One region of the Catenuloplanes niger genome, then DNA from elsewhere that is predicted to be linked to it. Evidence: riboswitches for the same ligand, from Rfam matches in the RefSeq annotation. Region 1 holds a riboswitch; each other region holds the start of a gene.
The links. A riboswitch is a leader RNA that binds a small molecule or an ion and turns the genes downstream of it on or off. The one in region 1 is predicted to bind cobalamin.
Positions count from the first base shown of each region.

Region 2: another riboswitch for cobalamin. It lies ahead of bluB (5,6-dimethylbenzimidazole synthase); the one in region 1 lies ahead of J2S44_RS40140 (FecCD family ABC transporter permease).
Region 3: another riboswitch for cobalamin. It lies ahead of cobN (cobaltochelatase subunit CobN); the one in region 1 lies ahead of J2S44_RS40140 (FecCD family ABC transporter permease).
Region 4: another riboswitch for cobalamin. It lies ahead of J2S44_RS28905 (CbtB domain-containing protein); the one in region 1 lies ahead of J2S44_RS40140 (FecCD family ABC transporter permease).

Region 1 covers NZ_JAVDYC010000001.1:9,145,238-9,148,319, forward strand. The annotation lists gene J2S44_RS40130 (ABC transporter substrate-binding protein) at 1-199, opposite strand, end outside; gene J2S44_RS40135 (ABC transporter ATP-binding protein) at 196-1,026, opposite strand; gene J2S44_RS40140 (FecCD family ABC transporter permease) at 1,023-2,024, opposite strand; cobalamin riboswitch at 2,113-2,296, opposite strand; gene J2S44_RS40145 (type B 50S ribosomal protein L31) at 2,480-2,734, opposite strand; gene J2S44_RS40150 (GTP-binding protein) at 2,760-3,082, opposite strand, start outside.
Region 2 covers NZ_JAVDYC010000001.1:9,502,190-9,505,271, reverse strand. The annotation lists gene pgm (phosphoglucomutase (alpha-D-glucose-1,6-bisphosphate-dependent)) at 35-1,678, opposite strand; cobalamin riboswitch at 2,028-2,231, shown strand; gene bluB (5,6-dimethylbenzimidazole synthase) at 2,268-2,915, shown strand.
Region 3 covers NZ_JAVDYC010000001.1:7,410,683-7,413,764, forward strand. The annotation lists gene cobN (cobaltochelatase subunit CobN) at 1-932, opposite strand, end outside; cobalamin riboswitch at 989-1,115, opposite strand; gene J2S44_RS32380 (ferredoxin-like domain-containing protein) at 1,765-3,082, shown strand, end outside.
Region 4 covers NZ_JAVDYC010000001.1:6,495,533-6,498,614, reverse strand. The annotation lists gene trmB (tRNA (guanosine(46)-N7)-methyltransferase TrmB) at 182-850, shown strand; cobalamin riboswitch at 957-1,132, shown strand; gene J2S44_RS28905 (CbtB domain-containing protein) at 1,166-1,375, shown strand; gene J2S44_RS28900 (CbtA family protein) at 1,375-2,127, shown strand.

The DNA of each region.
Region 1 (3,082 bases):
CGTAGGCGTAGAGCCGGTTCACCGGACCGTCCACGCTCACGTCCTGCCCGCAGTTCTGCACGGTGATCGCACCACCGCCGGTACCACCGGCACCGGCGGCGCCGGCGGAGGAGCCGGAGCCGCACGCGGACAGGCTCAGCACGAGGGCGGCGCCGGCCGCGATCGCGGTGCGGGTGCGGCCGGACGAAACGGGACTCATATCGGTGAGGCGTCCTCTCGAGGGTGGATGAGCAGGTGCAGCTGTGCACGCGCGGGATGCGGCACCTGCACGGAGCCGACACCGAAGTGCGACTCCACGTGCGCGGCGCTGAGCACCTCGCCGGGCGGGCCGACGGCGACGACGCTCGCGGGTTCCGCCGTCCGGTCCGCGCCGGCCGGCCAGCCGACGACGGCCAGCCGGTCGAAGAAACGCAGCGCCAGGTCGAGGTCGTGCACCGTGGCCACCAGCGTCCGGGCCCGGGCGGCGAGAACGCCCAGCAGGTCGAGCTGCCAGGCGACGTCGAGGTGGTTGGTCGGCTCGTCGAGCAGCATCACCGGGCACTGCTGCACCAGGCCCCGGGCCAGTACGGCCCGGCGCCGTTCGCCACCGGACAGTTGGTCGCAGGCGGAGTCGATCCGGTCGGCCAGCCCGACCGCGTCGAGCGCGGCCCGCACGAGCTCGTGCTCGGCGCGGCCACCGCGCGCCCACGGCCGGGTCTGCGGGACTCGGCCGAGCGCGACCATCTCGCCGACCCGCAGCTCCGCGGTCATCACGTCCTCCTGCGGCACGAAGGCCAGCCGGCGGGCGCGTTCCCGGGCCGGCAACCGGCGCAGGTCGACGAGCCGGTCCGGTCCGTCGGCGATCAGCGCGGTTCCGGCGCTGGGGGTCAGCACGCCGGCCAGCACCCGCAGCAGCGTCGTCTTGCCGGCGCCGTTCACGCCGATGATCCCCAGCCGCGTACCGTCCGGGACCTCGAGGTCGACGTCGCGCAGCACGGTGCGGCCGCCCAGGCGGGCGGCGACGCCGGCCAGGCGCAGCGCGGTCACCGGTCGCCACCGAACCGGTACTGGGAGCGGCCCATCAGGAGCAGGAACAGCGGGGCGCCGAGCACACCGGTCACCACGCCCAGCGGGATCTCCTGCGGCCGCACCGCCACCCGGGCGAGCACGTCCACCCACACCAGGAACACCGCGCCCGTCACCGCCGCGACCGGGAGGACGACGCGGTGCCGGGCGCCGACGACCAGCCGGGCCGCGTGCGGCACGATCAGCCCGACGAATCCGACGCCTCCGCTCACCGCCACCAGCACGCCGACCAGCACGGACAGGCCGACGAACAGCGTCGTGCGCAGGCCGGCCACGCCGACCCCGAGTGCCGCAGCGGTCTCCGGCCCGGCGGCGAGCGCGTCCAGCCAGCGGTGGATCGCCAGCATCCCGGCCGCGAGCACGACGACGAGCAGCGCGGGGATCCACAACTTCTCCCAGGTGGCGCCGCCGACGCTGCCCAGCATCCAGAACATCACCGAGTTCGCCGCACGCGCGTCGTCGCTGAGGAAGACCAGCAGCGACGCGATCGCCGACAACCCGGAGGAGAGCACCACGCCGGACAGCACCAGCCGCAACGGGGTCAGGCCACCCTGCGCCGTGGCGATCAGCCAGATCAGCACCGCGGAACCGACCGCGCCCAGCAGCGCGCCGGCCGAGACGGCGTAGATGCCGAAGCCGGCGAGCGCGCCGGTGGTGATGGCGGCCGTCGCGCCGACCGAGGCGCCGGAGCTGATGCCGAGCAGGTACGGGTCGGCCAGCGAGTTGCGGACCAGGGTCTGCATCCCGGCACCGGCGACGGCCAGGCCCGCGCCCACGACCACCGCCATGAGCGCCCGGGGCAGCCGCAGTTCCCAGACGATGACGTCCCAGCGGCCGGGGGCGGCACCGGTGAGCCGGTCGGTGACGGCCGCGACCACGTCGGCCGGCGGGATGCGTTCGGAGCCGAAACCGAGCGAGCCGATCACGCTGAGCACCGTAGCGACGACCAGCACGATCATGAGCGGCCAGAACGGCAGCCGGCGGGGTGGTCTCAGGTCCACAGCGAGGGGGCCTCTCGGGTCTGGAGACCCTGATCGCGAGAGTCCAATCGACAGCGGTGAGCCGACAGGTCTTCGGACTCGGGGTCAGCCGGCGGCACGGCCTTCCCAGGAAGAAGCTCCCCAGTGGCGTTGTCGTGCCGCCGTCGCCCTTACCGCTGCGCGCCAGTCCCGGATTCGCACCGGAGTTCCCTGGCATCCGTCGGGATGCGGTCGACTCGCGCCGGACACTAGCACACGCGGTCCGCCGGCCGGTTCCGGCGACCGGCGGACCGCGACGCCCGTCACCCGCGACGGCTGTTCAGCCGCGACGGCTGTTCACCCGCGACGGCTGTTCAGCCGCGACGGCTGTTCACCCGCGACGGCTGTTCAGCCGCGACGGCTGTTCAGCCGCGACGCACGTCGCCGGGACTGTGTCACCGGGGTGTCGTCAGCCCGTACTTGGCGCGGAACTTCTCCACCCGGCCCGCGGTGTCGAGCAGGCGCTGGCGGCCGGTCCAGAACGGGTGGCTGGCGGCGGAGATCTCGACGTCGAGCACCGGGTAGGTGTTGCCGTCCTCCCATTCGACGGTGCGGTCGCTGGTGGCGGTCGACCGGGTGAGGAAGGAGAAGCCGGCGCTGCGGTCGCGGTAGACGACGTAGTGGTAGGACGGGTGGATTCCGGACTTCATGCGGTGGTTCCTTTCGTGGGTACGCCTACGTGAGCGAGGCGGGGGTGAGCGCCGGCAGCGGGAAGCAGCCGGCGAACGGGTCGTCCCAGCCGCGCCAGCCGTCCGCGCCCTCGGCCAGTTCCGGGTCGGTGAGCAGGCAGGCGGTCAGGTCGCGGTGCAGGTCGGCGGCGTCGGTGTCGATCCCGACGAAGGCCAGCCGGGTGTGCCGGTCGCCGTAGTACGGGTCCCAGTCCAGGTCGGCGGCGAGCCGGCGCCGGTCGCCGGCGTGCGCCAGGTGGGCCGGGGGCAGCGCGTCGAGCCAGTGGCCGAGCGCGTGGAGCGACACCGCGCAGCCGGCCGACTCCCAGG
Region 2 (3,082 bases), 360 kb from region 1:
AGGTGGGAAGATCCGGGCCCGGGTTTCCGGCGGGTCAGGCCTTCAGTGCCGCCGACACCAGCTCGCGCGCCTCGTCCTGGATCTGGGCCAGGTGGTCGTCGCCCTTGAAGGACTCCGCGTAGATCTTGTAGACGTCCTCGGTGCCGGACGGGCGGGCCGCGAACCAGCCGTTCTCGGTCGTGACCTTCAGGCCGCCCAGCGCGGCGCCGTTGCCGGGCGCCGACGTGAGCGTGGCCGTGATCGGCTCGCCGGCCAGCGAGGTCGCGGTGACCTGGGACGGGGAGAGCTTGGCCAGGACCGCCTTCTCCTCGCGGGTGGCGGGCGCGTCGATCCGCGCGTAGGACGGCGCGCCGAACCGCGCGACCAGCTCGCCGTAGTGCTGGGACGGCGACCTGCCGGTCACCGCCTGGATCTCGGAGGCGAGCAGGCAGAGCAGGATGCCGTCCTTGTCGGTGGTCCAGACCGAGCCGTCGCGGCGCAGGAACGAGGCGCCGGCGCTCTCCTCGCCGCCGAACGCGACCGAGCCGTCGAGCAGGCCGGGGACGAACCACTTGAAGCCGACCGGGACCTCGACCAGCCGGCGGCCGAGCGACGCGGCCACCCGGTTGATCATCGAGGACGAGACGAGCGTCTTGCCCACCGCGGCGTCCGCGGACCAGCCGGACCGGGAGCCGTAGAGGTACTGGATCGCGACCGCGAGATAGTGGTTCGGGTTCATCAGGCCGCCGTCCGGCGTGACGATGCCGTGCCGGTCCGCGTCCGCGTCGTTGCCGGTGGCGATCTGGTACGCGTCGCGCTTGCCGATCAGCGACGCCATCGCGTACGGCGAGGAACAGTCCATCCGGATCTTGCCGTCCCAGTCCAGCGTCATGAACGGCCAGGCCGGGTCCGTCTCCGGGTTGACCACGGTCAGGTCCAGACGGTGCCGGTCCGCGATCTCCCCCCAGTACGCCACGCTGGCGCCGCCGAGCGGGTCCGCGCCGATCCGCACGCCCGCGTCGCGCACCGCGTCCAGGTCGAGCACGGACGGCAGGTCGTCCACGTAGGAGGCCAGATAGTCGTACCGGCCGGTGGTGTCCGCGTTGACCGCCCGCGCGTACGGCATCCGGCGCACCCCGGTCAGCCCGTCCGCGATCAGCGCGTTCGCCCGGTCCTGGATCCACTTCGTGGCGTCCGTGTCGGCCGGGCCGCCGTTCGGCGGGTTGTACTTGAACCCGCCGTCCGCCGGCGGGTTGTGCGACGGCGTGACGACCACACCGTCCGCGAGCCCGGTGCGCCGGCCGCGGTTCGCGGTCAGGATCGCATGCGACAGCGCCGGCGTCGGCGTGAACCCGTCCCGGCTGTCCAGCAGCACGGTCACGCCGTTCGCCGCGAACACCTCGACCGCGCTTGTCGTGGCCGGCTCGGACAGCGCGTGCGTGTCCCGCCCGATGAACAGCGGGCCGTCGACGCCCTGCTCCTCCCGGTACTCACAGATCGCCTGGCTGATCGCCACGATGTGGTCCTCGTTGAACGCGGAATTCAGCGACGACCCACGATGGCCGGACGTCCCGAACGCCACCTGCTGCGCGGGCACGTTCACATCCGGATGCCGGTCGCGATAGGCGGCGAGCAACTCCGCCACATCGATCAGGTCGCCCGGCTCCGCGGGCTGGCCGGCACGGGGGTGAACAGACACGGCGGTCTCCTCGGGTTTCGCGCATGAGGACGTCTTGCCTCGACCCTAATGTCCACCCGCGTCACCCGCCCGCCACACCCCCGAGATCACGTCACCACCCGGGCCCACACCGGCCCGCCCGCGCTCACCGCTGGGCGGCGTGCCGCGGCGATCATCGACCGATGCGAAAAGGTCGTCGCGAGGGCCGGACGACCTCACTTTCGCATCGGTCAATGATCACCCTGGTCGTGGTGCGCGGGTGGTCATCTGAGTGCTCGCGTGCTTTCGCCGGCCGGGGAGGGCGCACGCGCGTACGTACCGCCGGATGGGCTTGTGATCTGGTCCTCGCGGGCGGGTAGGGTGCCGGATGGCACGAACTTTGTTGCGAGGTGCCCGGCCGGCGACGGCGGGGAGAATCGGGAAGCCGGTGTGAATCCGGCACGGGCCCGCCGCGGTGACCGGGGAGCTGCCGCCCATGCGCGTACGCGCGGCCACTGGCCCTGACCGGCTGGGAAGGCGGGCGGTGAGGTGACGATCCGGGAGTCCGAAGACCGGCCTCGCGCCTGATGACCCCGGCATGCCCGGGGCCGGACCGCAGCGGGAGCCTGCCGTGAACCATGACCTGTACGAGATCATCCACCGTCGCCGGGACGTCCGCGGCCAGTTCACCGGTGAACCGGTACCGGACGCCGTGCTCGACCGGGTGCTCGGCGCCGCACACGCGGCACCGAGCGTGGGACTGTCCCAGCCGTGGGACTTCGTGATCGTCCGCGGCCGCGCGACCCGGGAGGGGTTCCACGACCACGTACGCCGGGAGCGCGAGGTGTTCGCGGCCACGCTGGACGCGGACGCGGCGGCCCGGTTCGCCCGCATCAAGATCGACGGCGTGCTGGAGTCGACGCTGTCGATCGTGGTCACCTACGACCCGGACCGGGGCGGCCCGGCCGTGCTCGGACGGCACGCGATCGCGGACGCCGGGCTCTACTCCGCCTGCCTCGCCGTGCAGAACCTGTGGCTGGCCGCGACCGCGGAACGGCTCGGCGTCGGCTGGGTGTCGTTCTACCGCGAGGAGTTCGTCCGCGACCTGCTCGGCATCCCGGCCACCATCCGGCCGATCGCCTGGCTGTGCGTCGGCCCGGTCACCCACCTCGAGGACACACCCGACCTCGAACGCCACGGCTGGCGCCACCGCCGCCCCCTGCGCCTCGCCCGGCACGACGACCGGTGGGGTACCCACAGCGAGCCCGCCCCGCGATAGCCGGCGAGGCCGGTTGCCCGGCCCGCCCCGGTCGCCGTTCGCCCGGGTCCTTCCGGCTCTGCCTCGGCAGCACGGGGGCGGGCTGAGCCCGTCCCCGCGCGGGTCCTGCTCCGCTCGCCCCGCCGCTCGGTGCCGGCCGCGGTGTGTCGGCCGGGGTGTGCTGGCCG
Region 3 (3,082 bases), 1.7 Mb from region 1:
CGCTCCGGATCCGCCACGTAGACGGTCAGCCCGTCGGCGTCGGTCTCCTTGAACGAGAACGGCACCGTGATGATCCGCCCGTCGAACTCCGGCACCGCGACCTGGGTGGCCGCGTCCAGCGGCGACAGCCCGTCGTCGTTGCCGTCCCAGGTGGCCCGGTCGCTGGTCAGGCACAGCCCCTGCAGGATCGGCACGTCCAGCGCGGCCAGCGCGCCCACGTCCCAGGCGTCGTCCTCGCCGCCGGCCTGCGCGGCCGCCGGCACCACGCCGCCGGCACCACCCGCGGCCAGCACGGTCACGATCAGCGCGTCCGCCCGGCCCAGCGCCTCCAGCAGGTCGTCGCCGGGGTTGCGCAGCGACGCGCAGAAGATCGGCAGGGCCTCGCCGCCGGCCTCCTCGACCGCGTCCGCCAGCGCGTGCACGAACCCGGTGTTCCCGGCCATGTGGTGCGCCCGGTAGTACAGGATCGCGATCTTCGGCGCGTTCTCGTTCGCCGTCGCCGGGCGCTCCAGGCGCCCCCAGGCCGGGGCCGGCTGCGGCGCCGCGAACCCGTGCCCGGTCAGCAGGATCGTGTCGCTGAGGAAGTGGTGCAGCTCCGCCAGGTTCGCCGGGCCGCCGTGCGCCAGGTACATGTGCGCCTCGGCCGCCAGGTTCGGCGGGACCGTCGACCGCCGCATCAGCTCCGCGTCCGGCGCCTGCTCGCCACCCAGCACCACGACCGGGCGGGCCTGCGCCCGCAGCGCGTCCAGCCCGTCCTCCCACGCCCGGTAGCCGCCCAGGATCCGGACCACCACCAGCTCCGTGCCGTCGAGCAGACCGTCAAGATCTTCCACGGCGGTCCGGGCCGGGTTCGCCAGCCGGAAGTCCGCGCCACTGGCACGGGCACTGAGCAGGTCGGTGTCGGACGTCGACAGCAACAGGACGCGGGCCACCGCGGGCTCCTCCCTGGGGTCCGCGCCCCAGATCGTGACGGTTGTCGCGGCGACCGGAGTCTCCTGGCTCCCGGATCGATGCTCGCCCCAACCTTCCCGCCGAACGGTTCGGCAGTGGTCTCGCTGGGGTCCGCTCCCCGGTGACAGTGGCGGGACCGCGCCGGACTCACACCGGACTTCCTCCACCGTCGCCGCGCGCTTGTGCAGCCCTCCCACTCTCCCGACCCCGCCACCCACCCGTCAAGCCACCCTCAGTGATCTTGCTCGCCCTCGGCACCGGGCCGCGGAGCCGCGCGACGGTGGCCGCACCCGTCCCCATCGGGCACTCCGCGCCGAAGGCGTCGCGTCACCGAGCTCCCGACGTCAGGGTCTCGCGAGGCGGACGGGGCGACATCCGCCGGGCGGGGCGTTCACCCGGCGGGCGCCTGCCCGGCGTCGCGCGACGACACCGCGGCCCGCCGCGAGGGCCGCCAGGGCCGCGAGGGCCGCGAGGGCCGCGAGGGCCGCCAGGGCCGCCAGGGCCGCCAGGGCCGCGTGGTGATGCTGCCCTTGCCTCCGGTCGGCCTTCCGCGAATCAGGGTGCGTGCCGCCGCGGGAGCCGAGACGGCCGGATACCGAAATATCGGGTGTGAGACGCCCGATCGCGCCGTCCGGCGTGCGGAATTCGAGTGTGGGCGCTCGGCGCCCGGCATTTCCGCCTGTATCCCGCCGGTTCGCGCGCCTACGGCAGCGGTGTGGATCGGCGGCGTGCGGTGTATGCGGTTGTGACGCACGTCGGGCTGTGGCGGCCGAAGGTGAAACGGCCTCCGCGACAACCCGTAGTATCCGCCGCATGTCCCCGCTTCCCGCTTCCGATCACCGGACCGTGCCACCGGCGGCGCCGGCCGCGGTGCCCGGCGGCGTGGTGCGTACCGGCCCGGACGCCTGCCCGACCGCGCTGCAGGTCCACGCGGCCGCGGACGGTGGCCTGGCCAGGGTGCGGATCCCCGGCGGCGTGCTCACCGCGGACCAGGCCCGGGTGCTGGCGCGCGCCGCCCGCGACCTCGGCGACGGCCACCTCGACCAGACCTCACGCGGCAATCTCCAGCTCCGCGCGCTCCCGCCCGGCGCCGAGGCCGAGCTCGGCGTCCGGCTGGCCGACGCCGGCCTGCTGCCCTCCGCCACCCACGAGCGCGCCCGCAACATCGTCGCCTCGCCGCTCAGCGGCCTCGACGACGCCACCCTGATCGACGTGCGTCCGCTGATCGACGCGCTCGACGCCGCCCTCCTCGCCGCCCCCACGCTGGCCACGCTCTCCGGCCGCTTCCTCTTCGCCCTCGACGACGGCCGCGGCGACACCGCCGCCCTCGGTGCCGACCTCTGCCTCGCCGCCACCGGCACCACCGATCTCGCGCTGCTCCTCGACGGCCGCGACTACGGAATCCGCGTCCCCACCCACCACCCCGACACGCCGACCGCTGCCCACGCGGCTCCCGCGCACGCTGCCGCGGGTTCCACGCGTAGCGCAGCGGCCTCCGCGCACGCCGCGGCGGCTCCCGTGCACGCCGCGGCGGCTCCCGTGCACGCCGCGGCGGCTCCCGTGCACGGCGCGGCGGCTCCCGTGCACGGCGCGGCGGCCTCCGTGCACGACGTGCCGGGCGCCGGCCGCGATACGGCCGGCTCCGCGCGGGGCGCGGCGGCCGCCGGGATCGGTCCGGAAGCTGCGGTGCGGGCGGCCGGGGTCATGGTCGCGGCGGCGGAGGCGTTCGTCGCGGAGCGGGCGGCGCAGGGATCTGCGGGCTGGCGAATGTCCGAGATTGATCAGGGAGCGGACCGCGTCGCCGCTCGCCTCGGCGCCACCGCCGCGCCGGTCACCCCCGCCTGGTCGCCACCCGACCCGCCCGTCGGCGTGCGCACCCGACGCGGCGCCACCGCGCTGGCGGTGCTCGTCCCGCTCGGCCGGATCTCCGCCACCCAGCTCGACCTGCTCGCCGACGTCGCGGACCGGGGCGCGGGCGAACTGCGCTGCACGCCGTGGCGCGGCGTCGTCATCCCCGGCCTGCCGGACGACTCCGGCCTGGCCGTCCTGGCCGCCGCCGGCCTCGGCGTCGACAGGCAGTCGCCCTGGTACGGCATCACCGCCTGCGCCGGCCGCCCCGGCTGCGCCAAGT
Region 4 (3,082 bases), 2.6 Mb from region 1:
GGGAGCTGCGCTTCCGTCGTACCCCCTGGGTATTGTCTTGGGTCTGATGAGTATCGAGACGAACACTGATCTAGAAGAAGCGCTCCACCTCAGGCAGCTCTCTGAGATGGACGCGCTGGCCGATCAGATCAACGCGCTGCCTCCCGCCCGGGTGCGGACGTTCCATCCCCGCCGGGGGCGGATGAGTCCGAAGCACCACGACGCGATGGAGCGGCTGTGGGAGAGCCACGGCGTCGACGTGCCGCTCGACCCGGCCACGGCGCTGCCGCTCGACCTCGCCGCGCTCTTCGGCCGCGAGGCGCCCACGGTGCTGGAGATCGGGTCCGGCATGGGTGAGGCGACCGTGGCGATGGCCGCGGCCGACCCGGAGCGTGACTACCTGGCGGTCGAGGTGCACACGCCCGGCGTCGGCAACCTGCTGAGCATGAGCGAGCGCCGCGGCCTGACGAACGTGCGGGTCGCGCTCGGCGACGCGCTCACGCTGGTCGGCCACCAGCTCGCGCCCGCCTCGCTCGACGCGATCCACGTCTTCTTCCCGGACCCGTGGCCGAAGGCGCGCCACCACAAGCGGCGGCTGATCCAGCCCGCACACGTCGGCCTGCTCCGCTCGCGCCTGCGCCCGGGCGGCACGCTGCACTGCGCCACCGACTGGGCGGAGTACGCGGAGGCCATGCTCGACACGCTGACCGCGGAGCCGGGCCTCACCAACGCGTTCGACCGCTTCGCGCCCCGGCCGGACCACCGCCCGATGACGAAGTTCGAGCGCCGCGGCATCACCGCGCATCGCCGCATCTACGACCTGATCTTCCACCGCTCCCCCATCGAGGGCGAGCAGGTCCAGGCCCGGTGATCGAGGCGCCGGCCAGGTCGTCCCGCCGACCTGGCCGGCGCCTCGATTCATGTCCGGGGCCGGCGCGCATCGATGATCGCCTCTTGTCCGGGGAATTCGGGCGGCGGTACGCTGCCCGGGCCATGGTGCTCGGGAAGCCGGTGTGATTCCGGCGCGGTCCTCGCCACTGTGACCGGGTAGTGCCCGTTCCACCCTCGCCACCGGATCCTCACGGTTCTGGGAAGGCCGGGGCGGGCGTGATGATCCGGGAGCCAGGAGACCGGCCATGGCGACGCATCACATCGCCACGAGGCATGGACGAGAGGATCATTCATCATGCCGTCCCACGTTCCCGCGCAGGCCGCCGACCCGGCCGTCGCTCCGATCCGGGTGCCGCTGCTCGCCTGGCTGCTGGCCGTCGTCGCGCTCGTCGTGTCCTACCTGCTGCTCCAGGAGAACGGGCTGGTCACGACCGGTGCGGTCGCGGAGTACCTGCACGAGTTCACCCACGACGGCCGGCACGCGCTCGGCGTCCCGTGTCACTGATGGGCACGGTCACCCTCGGCGGGGTGCTCCGGCGCGGCGCCCTCGCGGGCGTCGCGGCCGGCGTCGCCGCCTCGCTGGTCGCGTTCTTCGTCGTCGAGCCGGTCATCGAGCGTGCGCTCGCCGTGGAGGAGGCCCGCGCCGCGGGCGAGCCCGCGGCGGAGGAGCTCGTCGGCCGGGCCACGCAGGTCGTCGGCGGCATGGTGGCCGCGCTCGCGGTCGCGATCTGCCTCGCGCTGGTGCTGGCCGTGGTGTTCGCGCAGGTGCGGCACCGGCTGCCCGGGCGCACCGACTTCGGCCGGGCGACGCTGCTGGCGTTCCTCGGGTTCGTGTCGTTCGCGCTGGTCCCGGCGTTGAAATACCCGGCCGACCCACCCGCGGTCGGCAACCCGGACACGGTGGGCGCGCGCACCGCGCAGTACCTGTCGCTGATCGCGGCCGCGGCGGCGATCTCCTGGCTGGCCGTGCTGGTGCGGCAGGTGCTCGTGGCCCGCGGGCACTCCACACCGCTCGCGGCGACCGCCGGCGTACTCACCGGCGTGGCCGGCTACGCGGCGATCATGCTGATCTGGCCGGCCGCCAGCGGCGATATCCCGGCGGACGTCCCGGCTCAGCTCATCTGGGACTTCCGGGTCGCGTCACTGGCCGAACTGGCCGCGATGTGGGCGACGATGGGCGCCACGCTGGGACTGCTGCTCACGCCACGGCCCCCGAAGGCGGCGCCCCGCACGGCGGAGGCCACGACCGCGGCATGACCCACCGGCTGCCGCCCGGTTCCGGGCGGCAGCCGGTCCCAGCCGGCAACCGGTCCCAGACGGCAGCCGGTCCCAGACGGCGTTTGTTCGGTGGCCGCAGGCTTCCACGCGGCGGCATGTCTCCGCGCAAGCAGCCGTTCCTCCGACGACCGCCGCTTTCCACGCGGCAGCAAGTTTCCACATGACGTCCCTTCGGCGGCCGCCGGCGTCGCGCAGCGACCGTTCCTCCGACGGCCACCGGTTTCCACGCGGCAGCTGGTTTCCACGCGACTTCCTCGGCGGCCTCGGGTTTCCACGCGGCAGCTGGTTTCCACGCGACTTCCTCGGCGGCCTCGGGTTTCCACGCGGCAGCTGGTTTCCACGCAGCGGCCGGTCTTCGCTCAGCGGCGGGTCTCCGCGCAGCAGTCGTTCTCCGACGGCAGCCGCTTCCACGCGGCAGCAGGTTTCCACGCGACGCTCCCTCGGCAGCGGCCGGTCTCCGCGCAGCGGCCGTTCCTCAGACGGCCACCGGTTTCCACGCGGCAGCACGTTTCCACGCGACTTCCCTCGGCGGCCTCGGGTTCCCCACGCAGCGGCCGATCTCCGCGCGGCCATTCCTCCGACGGCAGCCAGATTCAGGGGGAAGCCAGGTTCCGGGCGGCAGCCAGACCCCGGGCGCCAGCCAGGTTCCGGGCGGAGCCCGTGATCGCCAGGATCTGCAGCGGCCTGATGATCTACCCAGTCCTGCGCAGCGGCCGAATCCGCAGGCGGCCAGAGCCACGCGACGGCCAGACACACGCGACGGCCGGACCCACCCGGCAGCCAGACCCATCCGGCGGCCGGAGCCGTGTGGTGGCCGGGTTCGCGTGGTGGGTGGGCGTGCTGCCGTGAGGTGGCGTCGAGGTGAGCGGAATCGGGTGACGGGCGCGCGCGTCGTACGCGCTGGTCTGTGATTTGCCGGTTTTGAGGTGGCTCG